3 regions of the Synechococcus sp. R6-7 genome follow, and region 3 is predicted to be linked to each of the others. Evidence: predicted binding sites of a transcription regulator. Region 3 holds the regulator's gene; each other region holds the start of a gene.
The links. The regulator NtcA, encoded in region 3, controls nitrogen genes in cyanobacteria. The targets are predictions, from matches to a motif close to GTANCNNNNGNTAC.

Region 1: NW815_RS05325 (ferredoxin--nitrite reductase) is a predicted target of NtcA. The motif match lies at 1,655-1,668, and genes of this name have one in related genera.
Region 2: glnA (type I glutamate--ammonia ligase) is a predicted target of NtcA. The motif match lies at 1,689-1,702, and genes of this name have one in related genera.

What each region holds. Positions count from the first base shown of each region.
Region 1 covers NZ_JANSHS010000155.1:1-10,394, forward strand. The annotation lists gene NW815_RS05315 (hypothetical protein) at 231-377, shown strand; gene NW815_RS05320 (CAP domain-containing protein) at 394-1,533, shown strand; gene NW815_RS05325 (ferredoxin--nitrite reductase) at 1,726-3,273, shown strand; gene NW815_RS05330 (CmpA/NrtA family ABC transporter substrate-binding protein) at 3,336-4,658, shown strand; gene ntrB (nitrate ABC transporter permease) at 4,804-5,763, shown strand; gene NW815_RS05340 (nitrate ABC transporter ATP-binding protein) at 5,836-7,827, shown strand; gene NW815_RS05345 (ABC transporter ATP-binding protein) at 7,866-8,708, shown strand; gene NW815_RS05350 (Uma2 family endonuclease) at 8,742-9,323, shown strand; gene NW815_RS05355 (molybdopterin oxidoreductase family protein) at 9,410-10,394, shown strand, end outside.
Region 2 covers NZ_JANSHS010000375.1:5,576-9,336, reverse strand. The annotation lists gene trxB (thioredoxin-disulfide reductase) at 1-1,376, opposite strand, end outside; gene glnA (type I glutamate--ammonia ligase) at 1,844-3,268, shown strand; gene NW815_RS11050 (DUF4278 domain-containing protein) at 3,516-3,761, opposite strand, start outside.
Region 3 covers NZ_JANSHS010000377.1:863-7,237, forward strand. The annotation lists gene psbV (photosystem II cytochrome c-550) at 1-154, opposite strand, end outside; gene NW815_RS11105 (hypothetical protein) at 476-1,363, shown strand; gene NW815_RS11110 (Card1-like endonuclease domain-containing protein) at 1,374-2,282, opposite strand; gene NW815_RS11115 (hypothetical protein) at 2,170-2,643, opposite strand; gene NW815_RS11120 (M61 family metallopeptidase) at 2,715-4,565, opposite strand; gene ntcA (global nitrogen regulator NtcA) at 4,839-5,513, shown strand; partial or broken gene eno (phosphopyruvate hydratase) at 5,752-6,375, shown strand, end outside.

The DNA.
Region 1 (10,394 bases), on a different contig from region 3:
TCAGGAGAGTTCAGCGTGAATGTATCAGTTGTGGGGATCCGTACTCCACTATGGGTGGAGAGAAAAAGTGGGCTTGGATCCCAGTCCTAGTGGATGTAGCCGACTTGGGTGAGCGTTCCTTGACTTGGGCTTAAGTTATACCCTTGTCGGCATGAGTTTTGACGCTGTGGCCCACTCGGCCAGGTGATAGAACAGAGTCAAACCCAACAGCATTTGGGAGGTTTGTTGTCATGGCTACGTTGCAACCCAAAGTGACCCACCAGCTTTTGGCGGCCTTAGCCCTGTTTGCCTGTCTGGGCTTGTTGCCTGCTTGTGGCGAGAGCAGCAGCAGCACCGTCAGCCCCCCCAGCATCACCCCCACCCCCACCGGCTCATAATTCGGCTGGTTTTTGCATGCCCTTGCAGCGGTTGCCCAAGTTGGTTCAGCCTTGGGCTTTGAGGATCGCGGGGATCTTTTGTCTTTGTCTGCTGGCGGCCTGTGGAGGATCCCCTACCTCGATGGAGCCACCGCGGGCAGGGGAAGTGCCGATTGCCAGCTTCCTGTGCCGGTTGGATCGCCAGACCCGCAGCTTCACGGGGCCTATTTACGCCGAACAGCCCCAGGTTGCTACCTGCAACCCCGGTCGCCTTACGCCTGCAGCAGCCCAAAAGATGATGGATCGGCTGAATTTTCTACGGCTGTTGCACCAGTTACCGCCGGTGAAGCTCAATCCTCAGTTCCTAGAAGCCGCCCAGCAAGCGGCCTTGATGCAGGTAGCCAATGGTACTCTCAGCCACCAGCCGCCCCCTTCTTGGCGCTGCTTTACCCCTGCTGGGGAGGCGGGATCCCGCTTCAGCAACCTGGCGGTTGGGCCCATCCTAGAGCTGAACGGCCCCGATCCAGGCCGGGTGTTGGCGCGGCAGGTGGACATCTATTTTGCCGAGCCAGGTCGAGAAAACTTTGTGGATGTGGGGCATCGCCGCTGGAACCTGTATCCTCAGTACGCCCAGGGGGCCTACGGCATTGTCTTTGACCCACGGGCTGGACGGGTGACCCAGGCCAACGCCAACTGGATCTTCGGTTTTGACGAGTCGGTGCCAGATCCAGAGTTCATCGCCTTCCCGGAGAAAGACGGCTACCTCTACCGCCTAGAAGGGTTTTCCGGCCAGCCCCTGTCTGCCTACCGCTGGTCTTTCTCGGTGCCCAGCCGTGGCGGCAAGGCTGATCTCAGCCAAGCCCAAGTCCGCATCACCGATGCCCTCAGCGGCGAGCCGGTGCCTGTTGGAGATCTCCGCGTGGGGGATCCCGCCTTTGGCCTGGAAACTTTGACCTACTCCGTGGGTTCGATCCAGCCCAATCGCAACTACACCTTTGAAATTAGCGGCATTCGCCTCAACGGTGGCCCCCCCCGCAGCTACCGCTACACCACCGCTCTCTACGACTGCGATCCCCAAACTTCCCAACGGCCCGCACCCCTCACCGAAGGGCTGGGGATCCCGCCCCGTCTGCTCTGGCAGATGGAGCCTTTCAACTCTTTCAACCCTCTCAACTAGCTTTTCCTCACCCCCAGCCCCTTTCCCAAAGGGGAAAGAGGGGTCTGCTGCTCCTGGAAGCCTGACTTTATGCATAAAGCGCAATTCGAGAATGACAAAACTGCATAACCTGTTACAAAGTGTAACTGCCAATACCAAAGTTAACGGTTCGTCATCGCTAGGGTAGCCAGTGTTCACCCCACGGCAGCGATCATGGCGAACCAATTTGAACGCCTCAAAAGCGAAAAGGATGGGCTGGCGGTCAAGGCCGAGCTGGAGGCGTTTGCCCGGATGGGTTGGGAGAACATTCCTGAAGACGACCGGGATCACCGCCTCAAGTGGCTGGGGATCTTCTTTCGCAAGCGCACCCCAGGTCAGTTCATGCTGCGGCTGCGCCTGCCCAATGGGATCCTAACCAGCGGCCAAATGCGCATGTTGGGCGCAATCATCCACCCCTATGGAGAACAGGGCGTAGCCGACATCACCACCCGGCAGAACCTGCAACTGCGGGGCATCCCCATCGAGGAAATGCCCCAGATCCTGGGCTACCTGAAAGAGGTAGGCCTGACCAGCATCCAGTCGGGCATGGACAACGTGCGCAACATCACGGGATCCCCTCTGGCCGGTATTGACCCGGACGAGCTGATCGACGTGCGCGGCCTCACTCGCAAGGTGCAGGACATGGTTACCAACAACGGCGAGGGCAACCCTTCCTTCAGCAACCTGCCGCGCAAGTTCAACATCGCCCTCTGCGGTTGTCGTGACAACTCCGTGCATGCGGAGATCAACGACCTGGCCTTTGTACCTGCCTTCAAAGAGGGCAAGCTGGGCTTCAACGTCCTGGTGGGCGGCTTTTTCTCGGCTCGCCGCTGTGCAGAGGCTATCGGCCTGGATGTCTGGGTGGATCCCCGCGATGTGGTTCCTCTGTGCGAGGCGGTGCTGCTGGTCTACCGGGATCACGGCCTGCGGGCCAACCGGCAAAAGGCGCGGTTGATGTGGCTCATTGACGAGTGGGGCCTAGAGAAGTTCCGGGCGGCTGTGGAGCGCCAGACGGGCCACCCTCTGCTCAGGGCAGCGGAAAAAGATGAGGTGGTCTGGCACAAGCGGGATCTGCTGGGGGTGCATGCCCAGAAGCAGCCGGGCCTCAACTTTGTCGGCCTGCATGTGCCGGTGGGGCGGCTCAACGCCCTGGAGATGATGGAGCTGGCCCGCTTGGCGGAGGTGTACGGCTCCGGAGAGCTGCGGCTGACGGTGGAGCAGAACGTGCTCATCCCCAATGTGCCCGACTCCCGAGTGGCTTCCTTGTTAAAAGAGCCGCTGTTGAAGAAGTTCTCCCCCAACCCAGGGCCATTGCAGCGGGGGCTGGTGTCCTGTACGGGCAACCAGTTCTGCAACTTTGCCCTTATCGAGACCAAAAACCGGGCTGTGGCCTTGATGGAGGAGCTGGAGGCGGAGCTGGAGATCCCCCAAACGGTGCGCATCCACTGGACGGGCTGCCCCAACTCCTGCGGCCAACCCCAAGTAGCCGATATCGGCCTTATGGGCACCACTGCTCGCAAGGACGGCAGGGTGGTGGAGGCCGTGGACATCTACATGGGGGGAGAGGTGGGCAAAGACGCCAAGCTGGGCGAATGCGTGCGCAAAGGGATCCCTTGCGAAGACCTCAAGCCGGTCTTGGTGGAGTTGCTCAGGGAGCACTTTGGGGCCAGGCCGCGTCAGCATCCGTCCGCCGCCCAGGCTTCTGTTTTGGTAACCCGCTAGCGGTTCTGTTGCCGTCCTGAAAGTTTTTCTTTACTTCGTCGTTGTAAATCTTGGAGGTTTCGATGTCTAAGCTGTTCAGCACTTCCTCTCCCGTCTCCCGTCGGCAATTTTTGGCCGGGGTGGCTGCTCTCACGGCTGGGGCGGCCACGGCTGGGATCCCGCGCGCCCAATCGCAATCCTTGGGCAAAGGCTACTGGGTGGCGCAGGCCGATACTCCCGAAACCACCAGCGCCAAGCTGGGGTTCATCGCTCTAACCGACGCGGCCCCCCTGATCATCGCCAAAGAAAAGGGGTTCTTTGACAAGTACGGCATGAAGGACGTAGAGGTGGTCAAGCAGGCCTCTTGGGGCACCACCCGCGACAACTTGGTGCTGGGATCCGCCGCCGGCGGCATCGATGGGGCACACATCCTCACCCCCATGCCCTACCTCATCACCACCGGCAAAGTTACCGATGGCAAGCCGGTGCCTATGTACATTTTGGCCCGTCTCAATCTGGACGGTCAGGGCATCAGCATTTCCAACCAATATCGGGATTTGCAAATCGGCCTGGATAGTTCCCCCCTCAAGGCCAAGTTTGCCGAGCTTCGAGCTGCCGGCAAAGATCCCAAATGTGCGATGACCTTCCCTGGTGGCACCCACGACCTATGGATGCGCTACTGGCTGGCCGCAGGCGGGATCGATCCCACTAGCGACGTCTCCGTCATTGTGGTGCCGCCGCCGCAGATGGTGGCCAATATGAAATCCAGAACCATGGAAGCCCTCTGTGTGGGCGAGCCTTGGAATGCCCAGCTGGTGAACCAAAAAGAGGGGTATAGTGCCCTCACCACCGGCGAGCTGTGGAACGGCCACCCGGAAAAGGCCTTTGCCCTGCGGGCCGACTGGGTGGATGCGCACCCGAAAGCCACCCTTGCCCTGTTGAAAGCGGTGCTAGAAGCCCAGATCTGGTGCGACCAGATGGAAAACAAAGAGGAGATGTGTCGCATCATCGGCGACCGCCGCTGGCTGGGGGTGCCTGTGCCCGATATCTTGGGCCGTTCTCGGGGCACTTTTGACTACGGCACCGGCAAGGTCGTTGAAAACAGCCCCCACCTGATGAAGTTCTGGCAGAACTACGCTTCCTACCCCTTCAAGAGCCACGATCTCTGGTTCTTGACCGAAAACATCCGCTGGGGCTATCTGCCTGCCGACACCGATACCAAAGCCTTGGTGGAGCGGGTGAATCGGGAAGAACTCTGGCGAGAAGCTGCCAAAGCCATTGGTCAGGGGGCAGCCATTCCCCCCAGCACCTCTCGAGGAGTGGAAACCTTCTTCGACGGGGTGCAGTTCGATCCCGAAAATCCTGCCGCCTACCTGGAGAAATTGGCGATTAAGAAGCTGGCCTAATTTCCCAACTTTCCCCAGCAAGTTAGCTGCAAACCCTCTGTCCAGGAGAGAAGGGATCCCCGAATCCCCACAAAGAGTGTTCACCTGAAACCCCTTCTCTCTTGGGATCCTCTTAAGTTGACTTCAACCTTACTCCCAGCAAGCCATGAGGATTTTCCACTCTGCCCTACAGTTGGGCTACCACCTCTTTCGGATCCTGCTTCCCCTACTGGTTGGCCTAGGCCACTGGCTGCTGAAAACCAGCCCAGGCTTTGTTCTTCAGTCCAATGCCGGGCTCCACTCCCCGGCCAGCTCTGCATCTTCTTCTGCTTGGAGGCAGCGAGTCCAAATCCACCAAGTGCTGCGCCGCGTTCTTTTGCCCACCACGGCCATTTTAATAGTGCTCGTTCTCTGGCAAATTGCCTATAGCCGCCCCGGAGCCAACTTGCCCACCCCTCTCCAGGTTTGGCAGGACACCTGGGATCCCCTCATTAAAGATCCCTTTTTTGACTATGGCGGCAATGCCAAAGGGCTGTTCTGGCAAATTTGGGCCAGCTTGCGGCGGGTGTTCATTGGGTTTGCCCTGGCCGGCTTGGTGGGAGTTGTGGGCGGCATGATCATCGGGGTCAATCGCTGGCTGTACGAGGCTTTGGATCCCATTTTTCAGGTGCTGCGCACGGTGCCGCCTTTGGCCTGGCTGCCGATTTCTTTGGCTGCCTTTCGAGATGCCAACCCTTCCGCCATTTTCGTAATCTTCATTACGGCCCTCTGGCCCATTTTGATCAACACCGTTGTCGGCGTACAGCAGATCCCTCAGGATTACCGCAATGTGGCGAGAATTGTGCGCATGTCCGGCTGGAAGTACTTTTTCAAAATCGTTTTCCCGGCAACTGTGCCCTATATTTTTACCGGCTTGCGCATTGGGGTGGGCTTGTCTTGGCTGGCCATTGTGGCAGCGGAAATGTTGATTGGCGGTGTGGGCATCGGGTTCTTCATCTGGGATGCCTGGAATAGCTCCCGCATCAGCGAAATCATTCTGGCTTTGATCTATGTCGGGATGGTGGGTCTTCTGCTGGATCGCATCACGGCTTGGATTGGCTCGCTGGTGGTGGCTGAGGATCGCTAAATGAGCTTGGCCGAGTTTTAGATTGGTTGCTGACAATTTCTCCATGCTCTCAGAAATCATCTCAGGGGAATCATGAAGACCCAGCCTTACATTGAAGTGGATCATGTCGACAAGGAATTTCTCCTCGACAACGGAGAGGTCTATCCTGTCCTGAAAGACATCCACCTGGAGATCCAAAAGGGGGAATTTGTCTCGTTGATCGGCCACTCCGGCTGTGGCAAATCGACCCTACTCAACATCATCGCCGGCCTGGAAAAGCCTTCCCGCGGAGGCATTCTCCTGGAGGGCCGACAAGTTACAGATCCCGGCCCAGATCGCATGGTGGTGTTTCAGAACTATTCCCTGCTGCCCTGGCTGACGGTGCGGGAGAACATTGCCCTGGCTGTGGACGAGGTGCTGGGATCCCTTCCCAAAGCGGAGCGGGACCGGATTGTGGAAGAGCACATCCGCCAGGTGGGGTTGCAGGGGGCAGCCGACAAGCGACCGGCCCATCTGTCAGGAGGGATGAAACAGCGGGTAGCCATTGCCCGGGCTTTGGCCATCCGTCCGCGGGTGCTGCTGTTGGATGAGCCCTTTGGCGCTCTGGATGCCTTGACGCGCGGCAACCTGCAGGAGCAACTGATGGAGATTGCCCAGGCGGAGCAGCTCACCTGTGTCATGGTTACCCACGATGTGGATGAGGCGCTGCTGCTTTCGGATCGGGTGGTAATGATGACCAATGGCCCGGAGGCCCGCATTGGCCAGATTTTGCGGATCCCTTTTCCTCGGCCCCGCCATCGTTTGGAAGTGGTGCGTCACCCCGACTACTACAGCCTGCGGGGAGAGATGATCTACTTTCTCAACCAGCAAAAGCGGGCTCGCCAAAAAACGCCTGTTCGCGTGGCCATTGCCAAACACGGCCTGGAGAAGGTCAATTTGGAGGTTGGCTTTGTGCCCCTCAACGACTGCGCCCCGCTGGTGGTGGCGCAGGAAAAAGGCCTGTTTCAAAAGTACGGCCTGGAGCAGGTCACCCTGGTGCGGGAGCCAGGCTGGAAGACCATCTGGGAAGGGATCCGCTCCGGTCGGCTGGATGCGGCCATGGTGGTGGCCGGGATCCCGTTGGCCTCCACGTTGGGGGTGGGGGGAGTTCCGGTGCCTTTGATTACCGCGCTAACCCTCTCCCGCGGCGGCAACGCCATTACCTTTGGGCGCAGACTTTTGGAGCGAGGCGTTCAAAGCCTGGCGGATTTTCGCCAATACCTCAACCACACCCCCGACACAGTCCACACCCTGGGAGTGGTTCATCCGGCTTCCATGCAAAACTTCCTGTTGCGGCACTGGCTGGCCGGTGGGGGGGTGGATCCGGATCGGGACGTTACGTTGACGGTGATCCCGCCGCCGCAGATGGTGGCCCACCTCAAGGCCGGCAACATCGATGGCTACTGCGTGGGCGAGCCCTGGAACTCCCGCGCCGTGCGGGAACAGTTGGGATTTATCGTCACCACCACCCCTGAAATCTTACCCAGCCACATCGAAAAGGTGCTGACGGTGCGCCAGGATTGGGCGCAAAACTACCCCCGTACCCATGTAGCTCTGGTCAAGGCACTACTGGAGGCTTGTCACTACTGCGATCAGCCGCAGCACCGTTCTGAGATCTTGGAGTGGCTGGCTCAGCCCCAGTATGTGGGCGTGGCCCTGGAGGATCTGCAGCCGGGGTGGACGGGTATTCTGCAGCGGGGAATTGCCGATGAATCCCAAGCCCTCACCGGTTTTCACCAGTTTGCCAACGGGCGCAACACCTGTCCGGAAAGATTGGAACACCTCTGGATCCTGACGCAGATGGCTCGCTGGGGACTCTGCGCTTTTCCCCGCAATTGGGTTTCGGTTCTCGACCAAGTTCTGGACAGCGAAACCTACGCCCTAGCCGCCAGAGAACTGGGCCTTCCGGATCGGGCCCACGACCGCGGAGCTTTACTCTTTGCCGATGGATCCCGCTTTGACGGAGAGGATCCCGTTGCTTACCTGGAGTCGGTGGCCATCCGGCAGGATCTGAAGCTGCAGGAGTACCGGCTCAGCGAAGTTTAGCTTTTGTTACCTTAAACTCTCGATTGGAAAACACCATGATGACCAGCTCCCGCACGTTCTCCTCACCGCTATCTTCTGCTTCTCCGGTTGCAGGACTGCCCCTTCTTTGTCTTCAGAATGTGGGCAAGACCTACTTCACCTCAGCAGGGCCCTTCGTTGCGCTGGAAAATATCAATCTGGAAGTGGCCGCCGGTGAGTTTGTTTGCATTATCGGCCACTCGGGTTGTGGCAAATCCACCTTGATCAACATGGTGGCGGGTTTTTCGACTCCCACTTCGGGATCCATTACCCTCAAGGGCCAGCCCATCACCTCCCCAGGGCCAGATCGGATGATGGTGTTTCAACATTATTCCCTTTTGCCCTGGCTGACGGCTTTTGAAAATGTTTATCTGGTGGTGGATCAGGTTTACCCAAACAAATCCCGGCGGGAGAAAAGGGAAATCGTTGAAGAACACCTAGAATTGGTAGGTTTAGCAGAGGCAGCCCACAAGCGGCCCAAGCAGCTTTCTGGAGGCATGAAGCAAAGGGTTGCCATTGCCCGCGCTCTTGCCGTTCGTCCAGAAGTTTTGCTGTTGGATGAGCCTTTTGGGGCCTTGGATGCCATTACCAAGGAAGATCTACAAGATGAGCTGCTGGCCATTTGGCGGGATCACCGCTGCACAGTTTTGATGATTACCCACGACATCGACGAGGCTCTCTACTTGTCAGACCGTGTGGTGATGATGACCAACGGCCCCGCTGCCCATATCGGCGAGATCTTGACCATTCCCTTCGAGCGACCGCGCATCCGCTCCCGCATTATGGAAATGCCTGAGTTCTACGAATTGCGTAACCGCGCCCTTGACTTCCTCTATCGCCGCTTTGCCCATGGAGGGGATTGAGCTAGGGTTCAAAATACTTGGAGAGGGAAGTTGATGGCCACTGCTCCGGTTCAGGTAGTTCCAACCGATCTCCCAATGGAGGAGCGGGTCTCTAGCTTGCCCAAAACCCTTGCCGACTATCTGGCCAATCCAGTTGCCCAAACCAAATGGGTAGATGGCTACATTGTGGAGAAAGTGGGGCAAACCTTAGGGCATGCAAAGATCCAAACCCGACTTCTCTTCCGTTGGCTCGGTTATGTTGAATGTCTGCCAGTGGGGGGTATGGTTTTGGTGAAGGCTCCCTGCCAAACGACAGGCAAAGTCAGAAGACCTGATGTTGCCTACCTGTCTCCAGATTTAATCCAGCAATTTGGAGAGGATATTGCCACTTTGCCGCAGAGCTATCCCCTCACTGGAGAGATCCTCTCCCCAACCGACTCTGGAGAGGACATTTTCTTGAAAGCCCAGGAGTATCTCAGCTCCGGTGCGCTGGAAGTCTGGCTGGTTTTTCCCAAAAGCAAATTTATTTTTATCCAGACTCAGGATCGCCACCTTTGGCTAACCGAACAAGAGACTGCCAAAAGCCAGGTTGTATTGCCCGGATTTGAGATCCAAGTGGCCGATCTCCTCGGCTAAGAGATCCTTAACCTGATGGCCTATCGGGATCCAAAATGCAAGACACTTATCCATCCTGACAGGGATCCCCACTCATGGTGACCGCGATGGAGTCGGAAAAAGCTGTCATCAAAACCCTATGTCCCTATTGCGGTGTGGGATGTGGATTGGAGGCGGTTTCGACAGCCTCAGGTGACTGGAAAATGAGAGGCGACCGGGAGCATCCTTCCAGCTTGGGGATGGTCTGTGTAAAGGGGGCTACGGTTCTGGAGGCAGTTGGTCGAGATCGGCTGCTCTCTCCCCTGTTTCGGGAGAGCTTGGATCAGCCCTTTCGCCGCATTTCTTGGGATCAGGCTTTTGAGGAGATGGTTTCTCGGCTGCGCTGCCTCAAAGACAACCCTCACTCCATGGCTATGTATGGATCGGGGCAGTTGCTCACTGAAGACTATTACGTTGCTCAAAAGCTCATTAAGGGCTGCCTGGGCACCAATAATTTTGACACCAACTCGCGCCTGTGCATGTCCTCGGCCGTCTCGGCCTACACCCAATCCCTGGGATCCGATGGCCCCCCCTGCTGCTACGAGGATCTCGATCTCTGCAATCTGGCTTTTCTGGTGGGCACCAACACCGCCGAGTGCCACCCCATTCTTTTTAATCGCTTGAAGAAGCGGCACAAGCCCGGATCCCCCCTCAAAATGGTGGTCGTGGATCCCCGGCGCACTCAGACAGCAGAAGCTGCCGATCTCCACTTAAAAATTCGCCCCGGTACGGATATCGATCTTTTCAATGGGATTGCCCATTTGTTGTTAAAGTGGGGATCCATTGCTGCTGATTTTATCGAGGGCTGCACCCAAGGTTTTGCTGAATATGCAGCTTTGCTGGCCGATTATGAACCGCAGATTGTGGCCCAGCGCTGTGGAATTGCAACTGAGGACTTGATTAAAGCGGCCAAGCTTTGGCAGGGATCCCAAAGGGTTCTCTCCCTTTGGTCGATGGGCCTAAACCAGTCCAGTGAGGGCACCGCCAAGATCACCAGCTTAATCAACCTGCATCTCCTGACCGGGCAAATTGGCCGACCGGGGACCGGCCCCT
Region 2 (3,761 bases), on a different contig from region 3:
TTGGGCTTAACGCCCACCAACTGGGCCACCAGCGTCTTGTTTTTGAAAAATTGCACCGTCGGGGTGCCCGCCACCCCCCCTGCCTCTGCAATCTCCGGATCTTTCTCAATATCGATCTCCACCACGTGCAGCTTGTCCGAGAACTCATCGATGATCTTGTTCAAGATCGGCTTGAGGGCATGACAAGGGGCACAGGTGGGGGCGGTGTACTTGACCATGAGCAGGCGATCGCTTTCGTGGTAGAGTCGCCGCAGGGCATAGCTCCCCTCATGGCAAGTCTTGCTGAAGTCTAAGTCATCCTGTCCATTCTCCTCAAAGCTGGCCTCCTCAACAGCAGGATCCCCAGCAGACTCTGCCGCAGAAGTCGCAGCAGGGCTGGGTTCAGGATGGCTTTGGGGAAGGACGTGATACTCCTGGGCCAAGCCGTGTTCCGAGAGCCAGCGCTCTGCCAACATGGCCGCCATACAGCCAGTGCCGGCAGCGGTAATCGCCTGACGAAACTCGTGATCCTGCACGTCGCCGGCGGCAAACACCCCCTCCACACTGGTGGCCACGGATCCCGGGCGGGTGACGATGTAGCCGACTTCATCCAGTTCCAGTTGTCCTTTGAACAAGTCGGTGTTGGGCTTGTGGCCAATGGCATAAAATAGGCCACCCACTGACATCTCGCGTATTTCGCCGGTTTGGTTGTTCCGCACTTTCACCCCGGTCAGGCGCAGGCCGTCGCCCATCACTTCCACCGCCTCGGTGTTCCAGTGCACAGTGATCTTGGGGTTGTTGAGAACACGATCCTGCATGGCCTTGCTGGCCCGCATTTTGTCACTCCGCACCAGCATATGCACATGGGATCCAAACTTGGTCAGGTAGGTGGCTTCCTCACAAGCAGTATCGCCGCCGCCAATGACCACCAGTTCCACCCCTCTGAACATAGGCATAGCCCCATCGCAGATCGCACAGGCCGACATGCCCCGGTTCCAATAGGTCTCCTCTCCGGGCAGGTGTAGGCGCTTGGCTGTGGCCCCGGTGGCGATGATCAGGCTGTGGGTGCGCAATTCCCGCTCGTCAGAACGGACGACAAAGGGCCGCTGGCTTAAATCGACGAAGGTGACATCTTCAGTGTAGAGTTCCGCCCCCCACCGCTGCGCTTGGGCTCGCATGTTCTTCATCAGTTGGGGGCCGGTGATGCCTTCGGGAAAGCCCGGAAAGTTCTCCACCTCGGTGGTGGTCATCAGTTGCCCGCCCGGGATCCCGCCCGCCTGGAACCCCTCAAACACAACCGGCTTCAGGTTGGCACGCCCAGCGTAAATGGCTGCTGTAAACCCGGCAGGGCCGGAGCCGATGATCACCACATTCTCAACCCGATTTTGCTCTGCCATCCGATGTCTCTCCTTCTGCAACAGGACTAAAAGTCAAACTCATAACGACTACGCTTTAGCTTAACACCCTTTGGCAAACCGGGCGAGCTGGGGGCCTGCTGATCCTAATTTTCGCTCGCCTCAGGCAACCGGGGCAGGGTTTTGCCCGCCCCATCCGGTTATTTCTGCCCAGAGGTTGGCAGGGTGGCGGCCATTGCTCAAGTTCTGGATCCCCAACACCCAATCCCGGTTGACCCAAGCCAGAAGGAAAAGAGGTGTCTGAGATGGCCAGCAATTTGGTCTTGGTCAGAAAGCGGAGCTCAAATGAATTTTGTATCAGAAACTACAAAATACCCGTGTTGGCCTTTCTAGGATGAGTGAGCGTTTTTGGCCTGTCTGGGTCGAAGCGTGGGGATCACCTGCTGGGATCCCATTTGTTTCAGCCACAGTTCCCCCAGTCTTAACCGCAACCCAATCAGGAGAGAGTAATGGCATCCACGCCCCAAGAAGTGCTTCAGATGATCCAGGACAACAACGTCCAGATAGTGGATCTCAAGTTTGTGGATATCTTTGGCACCTGGCAGCATGTTTCCTTCCACACCTCGATGATCAAGGAAGAAACCTTCACCGAGGGGCTTCCCTTTGACGGATCCAGTATCCGGGGCTGGAAAGCGATCAACGAGTCGGACATGTACATGGTGCCGGATCCCAGAACGGCTTGGATCGATCCCTTTCTGGAGGTGCCCACCCTCAGCATAACTTGCAGCATTGTTGAGCCGCGCACTGGCCAGCCCTATAGCCGCTGTCCCCGCAGCCTTGCCGCCCGTGCCGTTGCCTATCTGCAATCGACGGGCATTGCCGATACGGCTTACTTCGGGCCGGAAGCGGAGTTTTTCATTTTTGAGGATGTTCGCTTCGACCAAACCCAAAACTCGGCCTACTACTTCGTGGATTCCATCGAAGGTCGCTGGAACTCGGGCCGCGAGGAGAAAGGTGGCAACCTGGGCTACAAGCCTCGCTACAAAGAGGGCTATTTCCCGGCCCCGCCCACCGATGCCCATCAAAACATCCGCACCGAGATGCTGCTGACCATGGGCAAGTTGGGGGTGCCCATCGAGAAGCATCACCACGAGGTGGCTACCGGCGGGCAAGGGGAGTTGGGCTATCGCTTTGCCGATCTGGTCACGGCTGCCGACTACATGATGGTTTACAAATACGTGATCCGGAACGTGGCCCGCAAGCACGGCAAAACCGTCACCTTCATGCCCAAGCCCCTATTTAACGACAACGGCACCGGCATGCACACCCACCAGTCCCTCTGGAAGGATGGCCAGCCTTTGTTCTATAGCGAAGGCACCTATGCCAACCTGAGCGAGACAGCTCTCTACTACATCGGTGGCTTGCTCAAGCATGCCCCGGCAATCCTGGCCTTCACCAACCCCACCACCAACTCCTACAAGCGCTTGGTGCCCGGCTTCGAGGCGCCGGTGAACCTGGCTTACTCCCAGGGCAACCGTTCCGCTGCCATTCGCATTCCGGTGACCGGCAACAATCCCAAGGCCAAGCGTCTGGAGTTCCGCTGCCCGGATGCCACCTGCAACCCCTACATCGCCTTTTCGGCCATGCTGATGGCTGGCCTGGACGGGATCAAGAATAAGATCCATCCCGGCGAGCCCTTGGACAAAGATATCTACGATCTGGAGCCGGAAGAGCTGGCCAAGATCCCTTCCACGCCTGGATCCCTGCTGGATGCTCTGGAAAGCTTGCAGAAGGATCATGCCTTCTTGCTGGAGGGAGGCGTCTTCACCGAAGATCTGATCCAGACCTATATCGAGTACAAGATCGACAACGAGATCAACCCCATCAATCTGCGGCCTCACCCCTACGAGTTCGCCCTTTACTTCGACGCCTAAGCGGTGTGGCCGATTCTGCAGCGGGATCCCTGATGGGATCCCGTTTTTTCTGAGCAAACGGCACTCCCAAACTGTGGATCCCTTGGGCAACTTAGCTACTTTTGGTCAACAGCACCTCGTGCCAGCGTTGAAGCGTCCTGTGCCGTCCATCGACCTGAGGAAGCTCAACCCAGAAACCAAAAGGGGATCCCCAGCCGGGATCCCTTCTCGCTGAGCTCATGCCAGAGCATCAACAGTTACGGGCAGATTAGCTCATGCTAACACGGCTACGGTCGTAGTTGAGCCGGAAGGTGGGATGCACTTTTCCTTGGATGCGGTTCCAGAAGTTGCGCACGTTGACATGCAGGCCAATCTGCTCTGTACCGCGGAGCAGCATGGATTGCTGGCGAATCCGAATCAAGCGTTGATGGCTCATCATCAAGCGGCGAGACAGGTCGTCCAAGAGGTGAGAACGGCCAGCAGCAGCCACCGGGGCAGATGCCTCTGCCGTCTG
Region 3 (6,375 bases):
TTGGCGACAGAGCCACTGCAGGAATATCCCTAGCTGCAAACACTGGAGCCAGACCCCAGCCAAACCCAGCCATCAACGCAGCCAACAGCAGGACAAGCAACCGACGACGCGCTGGCGCAAACACCTTCTGAAAAGAAAAAGCTTTGCTAAACATGGTTCTCCGTAGATCAGCCTAGAAAGAGGAGAGGTGGGCTCCACTCCAGCCACAAACCCGACAACAGGATCAAGAATAGACCATTAAGAGATCATTTGCAGATGGGATCCGGGATAGTTTCCCAATGGTTCCATTTGCCTTTGGTGTTAAGTTTGATTACGGAGCTATGGCCTGTTGGGAGTCTGTTGGCCGAGAGCTGACTTGGCCACAGCCCAGTCGAGAGAACTGAGCAGGTAATGAGCAGGTAATATAGAGCTTGGCTTGCTTGCCTGGCAACCTCAGAGCAGGAGAATACGGCAGACTCCGTTCCAGGTTTTCCCCATGTCCTCTATCCGATTCCAGCCGTTGCGGGTGGCTTTCACCTGTGCGGATCCCAGTCAAGTGCAAATGCCCGTTGCCGATTTGCTGGCGGCCTTGCCGGCCTCACCGCTTCTGACCTACACAGACCCGGAAGCAGCGGACTTGCGGGTAGAGCTGTTGCCCGATGCCACTTATCACTTTTACCGGCGGGGGGAAGAGGTGGCTCTGGCGGCCTTCCGGATCCCGGTGAAGAAGCTACTGGCCCTGCCTCGCAAGCTGGTGCGGCTGTTGGAGCACGTGGCTGCTTTTGGTAATCTTTTGAACCTGCAACCTGCCAGCGATGCGCTGAGCAGCATCTTGGAAGTGGAATTTCTCCAACTGGAAACCCCGGCCAGCAGCTCTGCCCCTGCCGAAGTGAGCCCCCTGCCGCGGGATCCCCAAGGGAAAGTGCAAATCCAAGCAGGCCGCAACCTGGCCATTGCCTTGAGAAACAGAGCCCCCACTCCAGTGCATGTTTATGTCACCGTCTTTGACGAGCGGCGGTACAGCGTGGATTTGGTTTACCCCTATCAACCAGATCTGCCTGCCCGTTTACGCCCCAACGAGAGCCTGCTGATTGGCTCTGGCCCCCGCTACCTGCTGCAGATGCAGCTGCCAGAAGGAACAGACGTAGCGGTGGATCGCTTCAAAATCTGGGTCAGCAGCACCAGCATGCAGCCAGGCATTATGGTGATGCCCCCTCTGGGGCAACGGCTGGAACCTCCCTCAGAAGATCCCTACGGGGCCGGATCCCGCCTGGATCGGGAAGTCCGGCTGGCCATTCTGGGCAAAGCAGGCAGCACTCCCATGCCAGCTTTTGCGGAGGATCCCTGGTGGTGTATGGAACAAGCTGTCAAGATTGTAGCCTAGCTAGCTTTTGTCAGGTGCTCTTTCGGACATGACTTTTCAGAATTTTGATAAAGGTCGGCTCAACATCGTCAACGCCGATTACTGACAGCTTATAACTGGAAGACAGGCTAATTTTCTTATCCTGATCAACATCAGTCAAGACTACAAAAGCCTGATTCTGCTGAAGACCAAGACTGGAAGCCAACCTAGAGTACTTGTCTATACTTTCATGATAATCACCCGTTTTGGATTCTACCCAGTAAAACTTATCATTGACATAAAAGAATAAATCTATTTCAAAATCATTTCCATCCGGCAAAGTAACTTGAGTATTCATGATGTAAGAAAAACTGATCTTTTTGCCTTGCTGACTGGCAATCTTTACTAGCTTTTCTTTGACATATCGCTCCAGCCATCCTCCTGATAGAAAGTTCAATGCATTTGGGTCTCTGCTCGGCTTTGCTTCTATAGATCTAGGAGACTTCAAATAATGGTACTCCTCCAAGAAGGCGATACTATAGAGCATATTCGCAAGTTGGCAACTATCTGATACTACCTGGTTTGGCTCGTCTTTCAGAATCAGGGAGAAAGCCTCTCCTTCGTTCATGTTTGACTTTATCGACTTGTAGAGTTTTCTAATTGAATAATATCTATCTCCCATAAAGTTGGATATCTGATTTAGCTTGCTGTTCAGTTTGCTACCAACCCTACTTGCTTCCTTGGTTTCCAAGCTTTTAATTCTTATTCCTTTAGACCACAGAAACAGAAATAAAGCTAACCTCAACTTATCACGGCTGATATGATCAATGACTTCCTGGGAACTTTCCTCAAGCGCTTTGACAACAGCAACTTCTTGTGAGTCCCAACTTACTGCTTGATTTGTCGCTCGATTTTCCAGAATGGCTAGCTGATTGTTCAGTTGCTGGCCATGTTCGGCCAACTTTACAGATATAGCTTGTAGAAGATATAGCTTGTAGAAGGTCTCTGCCCCAGTCCTGTAGCAAGCTTTGCTGGCTGTCAGCAAGGCGAAATTTAAACTCTTCAAGGGTAGCTTGGACGGCCTGTAACTTTTCCTGTAACTTTTGAGAAATCTTGTCTACCAATCCTTCGCTCAACTTGATGAGTGCTTTGTCCGGGTTGTTGAGTTCTTGGCTGCGTTGGCTTAGCTGCGAAGATATATCTCTGATAATCTCTCGTTTCCAGATTTCCAGTTTAGGACTGGCCCCATACTGGCGAGCAACGTAAATGCCTACCGAGAAACCAACAGCTGCCCCAATCAATAAAACCAAAACTAAGTCCATCAGATACTCCTGTCCTCTGCTGCTGTTACTTTTCTTTCCAGTTAACTGGATTACCTGCTTGCCTCAACATGCTAGGAGGAGATAGGTGAATTTTCAAGCAGATGGGGACCTGCCTCTGACCGAAGCTGGGCGCCGACAAGGGATCCCAGCCAGCCTTGCTGAAGAGCTTCTTGAGCAGGAGTCAGTTCAGGCAACACCTCCAACGTGTAGACATCGGGCCGAGGGGGATCCAACGGGATCCAGAAATGTTTCAACTGATCGGCTTGAAAAACGCTCAAACAAATGATCTGGTGGGGCTGATAGGCCGTCAAGCGTTCCGCCAAGTTGGCAGCGCTCACCCTGAACCCATCCAGGGCCACCAGCTCATCGCCGGCCCAGATGCCTGCTTTTTGCGCCGGGGATCCCATCTCTACTGCGCTGATGCGATTGCCCTCGCCGTTGAAATTGAGGCCCAGGTATGGGATGGGGTTGGGGCGGCTGAAGTGGGCTTTAAGGGTGAGGCCAAAGGGGTGTAGGTAAGTGTTGTAGTCTAGCTCTTCCGTGCCTTCCACATAGGCTGCGAAAAACCGGCCAAGATCGGCACCGGCTGCCCGCTCAAACGTCTCCCGCAAGTCTTGGTCGCTGTAGCCCTTCCCTGACCGACCAAAGCGCTGCCACAGATCCTGCAAAGCTGTATCCAGGGATCCCTGACCGCCGGAAAGGTGGCGAATGTGCAGATCCAGCAGCCAACAGACCAAAGCCCCTTTTAAGTAATAAGAAACCTGGCTGTTGAGGGTGTTTTCGTGGGGGCGGTAGAGTTTGATCCAGGTGTCGAAGCTGGATTCCCGCAGCGATTGCACGGCCCGGCCCGGAGTACGCTGCAAGCGACCAATCTGTTCGGAAAGAACTTTTAAAAAATCGCCGGCACTGAGGATCCCTGCCCTCAATAAGATGACGTTTTCGTAATAGCTGGTCGCCCCCTCACAAAACCACAGACATTCCAGATAATTTTCCTGGTTGTAATCGATCTTTTCCAATGCCAGAGGACGCAGACGCTTGACATTCCAGGCATGAAACAACTCGTGGGCCAGCAAAGACAAAAAGCGCCGATAGGACTCCGGCTGATGCAGCTCCAGCCCAGAGTAAAGAAGGGTGGTGCTGTACTTGTGCTCAAGGCCACCAAATCCTCCCGGCGACAAATGCACAATGAACCAGTAGCGGTCATAGGGTAGCCCACCAAAAAATGCGGCTGTGGTTTCGACAATGGCCTTGGCATCGGCAACGGCCCGATCGACATCCAGAGTGCCCGACCCCCAAACCACAAGGTAATGCGGGATCCCTTCCACCTCAAACGATTGCATCCGATGCAGGCCCACCTCCACCGGGCTATCCACCAGCTCGTCATAGTCCTCTGCCACAAAAGACTGGCCGGAAGCGGGATCCTCAGAAGGAGAGGTCAAGGGCCGCAAACTGGTGGCGATGTGCCAATCCGGCTTGGGGGGGATCACCGTCAAAGTGTAGGGTTCCCGCTCGCGACCGGGCACGTAGAGGAAGAGCGCTGCCCCGTTGAAATAGGCGTGGGTCAAATCCAGATGGTTCGTGCGCACCGTCAGCTCATAGGCATAGACCCGGTAGCACACCTTCACGGCAGAAGAACCCGGCGGATCGATCTGCCAGGTGTTCTTATCCACCTTCCGCCAGGCCAAAGGGATCCCTTGCTCAGTTGCCGCCTGAAACTCCTGCACATGACGGGCATACTCCCGCACCAAGTAGGATCCCGGCGTCCACACCGGCAGTCGCAGCCGCAAAGGCACCTCTGGATCCACCTCTTGGATCTGCAGTTCCACCTCCAGCAGGTGATTGGCCGGATCCGGCATCCGCACCGTGAAATGCTGGCGGCTCAGTTGAGAAGGTGCAGCAACGATAACCTCTGGGATCCCCATAGAACCCACCCTACCCTCTACTGCCAAGGGCTGGCGCAGCCCCCAGCGGCAATGGCTCCTATCCTAACCTCTGCCTTTGGCTGGAGAGCAGCAACGAGACTTAAAAACGTAGCACGTGCTACAAAGATGCCTGGGCAGAACCTTCTACTTTAGGGTAAATCTTGGTATCATCATCGATTCTGAAGTCAATGGGTTGCAACCTAGCCTAATGCTTCTAGATTGATCTTAGTAGGTTGATCTTAGGTATAAACTGACCTTAAAAGGTTGATGAGTATGGCGGTGGCCGTAGCGGAAAAATCTCTGATCACAGCCTTCAAGCAATTGGGAGGCCCTCACCATCCTCCGGTTATCGAAACGTTTGAGCGCGGGAAGACCATTTTTTTTCCAGGGGATCCGGCGGAGCGGGTTTACTTTTTGGTGAAGGGAGCCGTTAAGCTCTCGCGGGTCTACGAAATGGGAGAGGAAATCACCGTTGCCCTCCTGCGGGAAAACAGCATCTTCGGCGTGCTCTCCTTTATCACGGGACAGCGCTCCGACCGCTTTTATCACTCGGTGGCTTTTACACCTACCGAGTTACTCTCTCTGCCGATCGAGCAGGTGGAAAAATCCTTGCAGGAGAACGCCGAACTGGCCATGTTGCTGGTTAAAAGCCTGTCGTCTCGTATCTTGCAAACGGAGATGATGATCGAGACGCTGGCTCATCGCGACATGGGATCCCGTCTGGTCAGCTTTTTGTTGATTCTCTGTCGCGATTTCGGGGTGCCTGGCCCAGATGGGGTCACCATCGATCTCAAGCTGTCTCACCAGGCCATTGCCGAGGCCATTGGCTCAACCCGCGTCACCATCACCCGCCTGTTGGGAGAGCTGCGCAAGAAGAAGTACATCTCCATTCACAAGAAGAAGATCACCGTACACGACCCGATGCGGCTGAGCCATCGCTTTGCCTAGAAGGAAGAGGAGAACACCTCCTGAGCAGCACCTTGCCCAGGCAAACCCCGCTCGACGGCTGGTTGAAGCTCTGGCCGGCCTATGTTCAATCTACTGCTGCAGCCTTGAAGAATCTCTGTGCCCGAAGGACAGACTTAAAGTTTTCTGGAAGCTGACCGGATCGCGGGCAAGAATCTACTAGTCTATGGGGGGATCTGGCTTTGGCCAGAGCTATCTAGCCAATTGCTGAGGTGTAACTGTGGAAACGGCCATCGAGTGGATTACCGCCCATGAGATCCTCGACTCGCGAGGGCGTCCCACCCTAGAAGCCCTGGTGGGTCTAGCCAATGGAGCAACGGGCTTGGCGCAGGTTCCCAGCGGTGCCTCGACCGGTACCTTCGAGGCCCATGAGCTGCGGGACGGGGATCCCAAACGCTACGGCGGTAAGGGTGTGCTGAGGGCGGTGGAAAACATCCTTGGCCCCATCCAGTCGGAGCTGCAGGGAGAAGATGCCCTCAACCAAGCCCGTATTGACCAGTTGCTGATCGACCTGGACGGCACCCCCAACAAGTCCCGCCTGGGGGCCAACGCTATTTTGGCAGTTTCTCTGGCGACAGCCAAAGCGGCTGCGGAAGCAGTGGGCTTGCCTCTTTACAAATACCTGGGGGGGCCCTTTGCCAACCTGCTGCCGGTGCCGCTGATGAACGTGCTCAACGGCGGCGCCCACGCCGACAACAACGTCGATATTCAAGAATTTATGCTTGTGCCCATTGGAGCGGCCAGCTTTCGCGAGGCGCTGCGCTACGGGGCTGAGGTGTTTGCGGTACTAAAACAAGTGCTGCAGCAGAAGGGGCTGTCCACCGGTGTGGGGGATGAAGGGGGG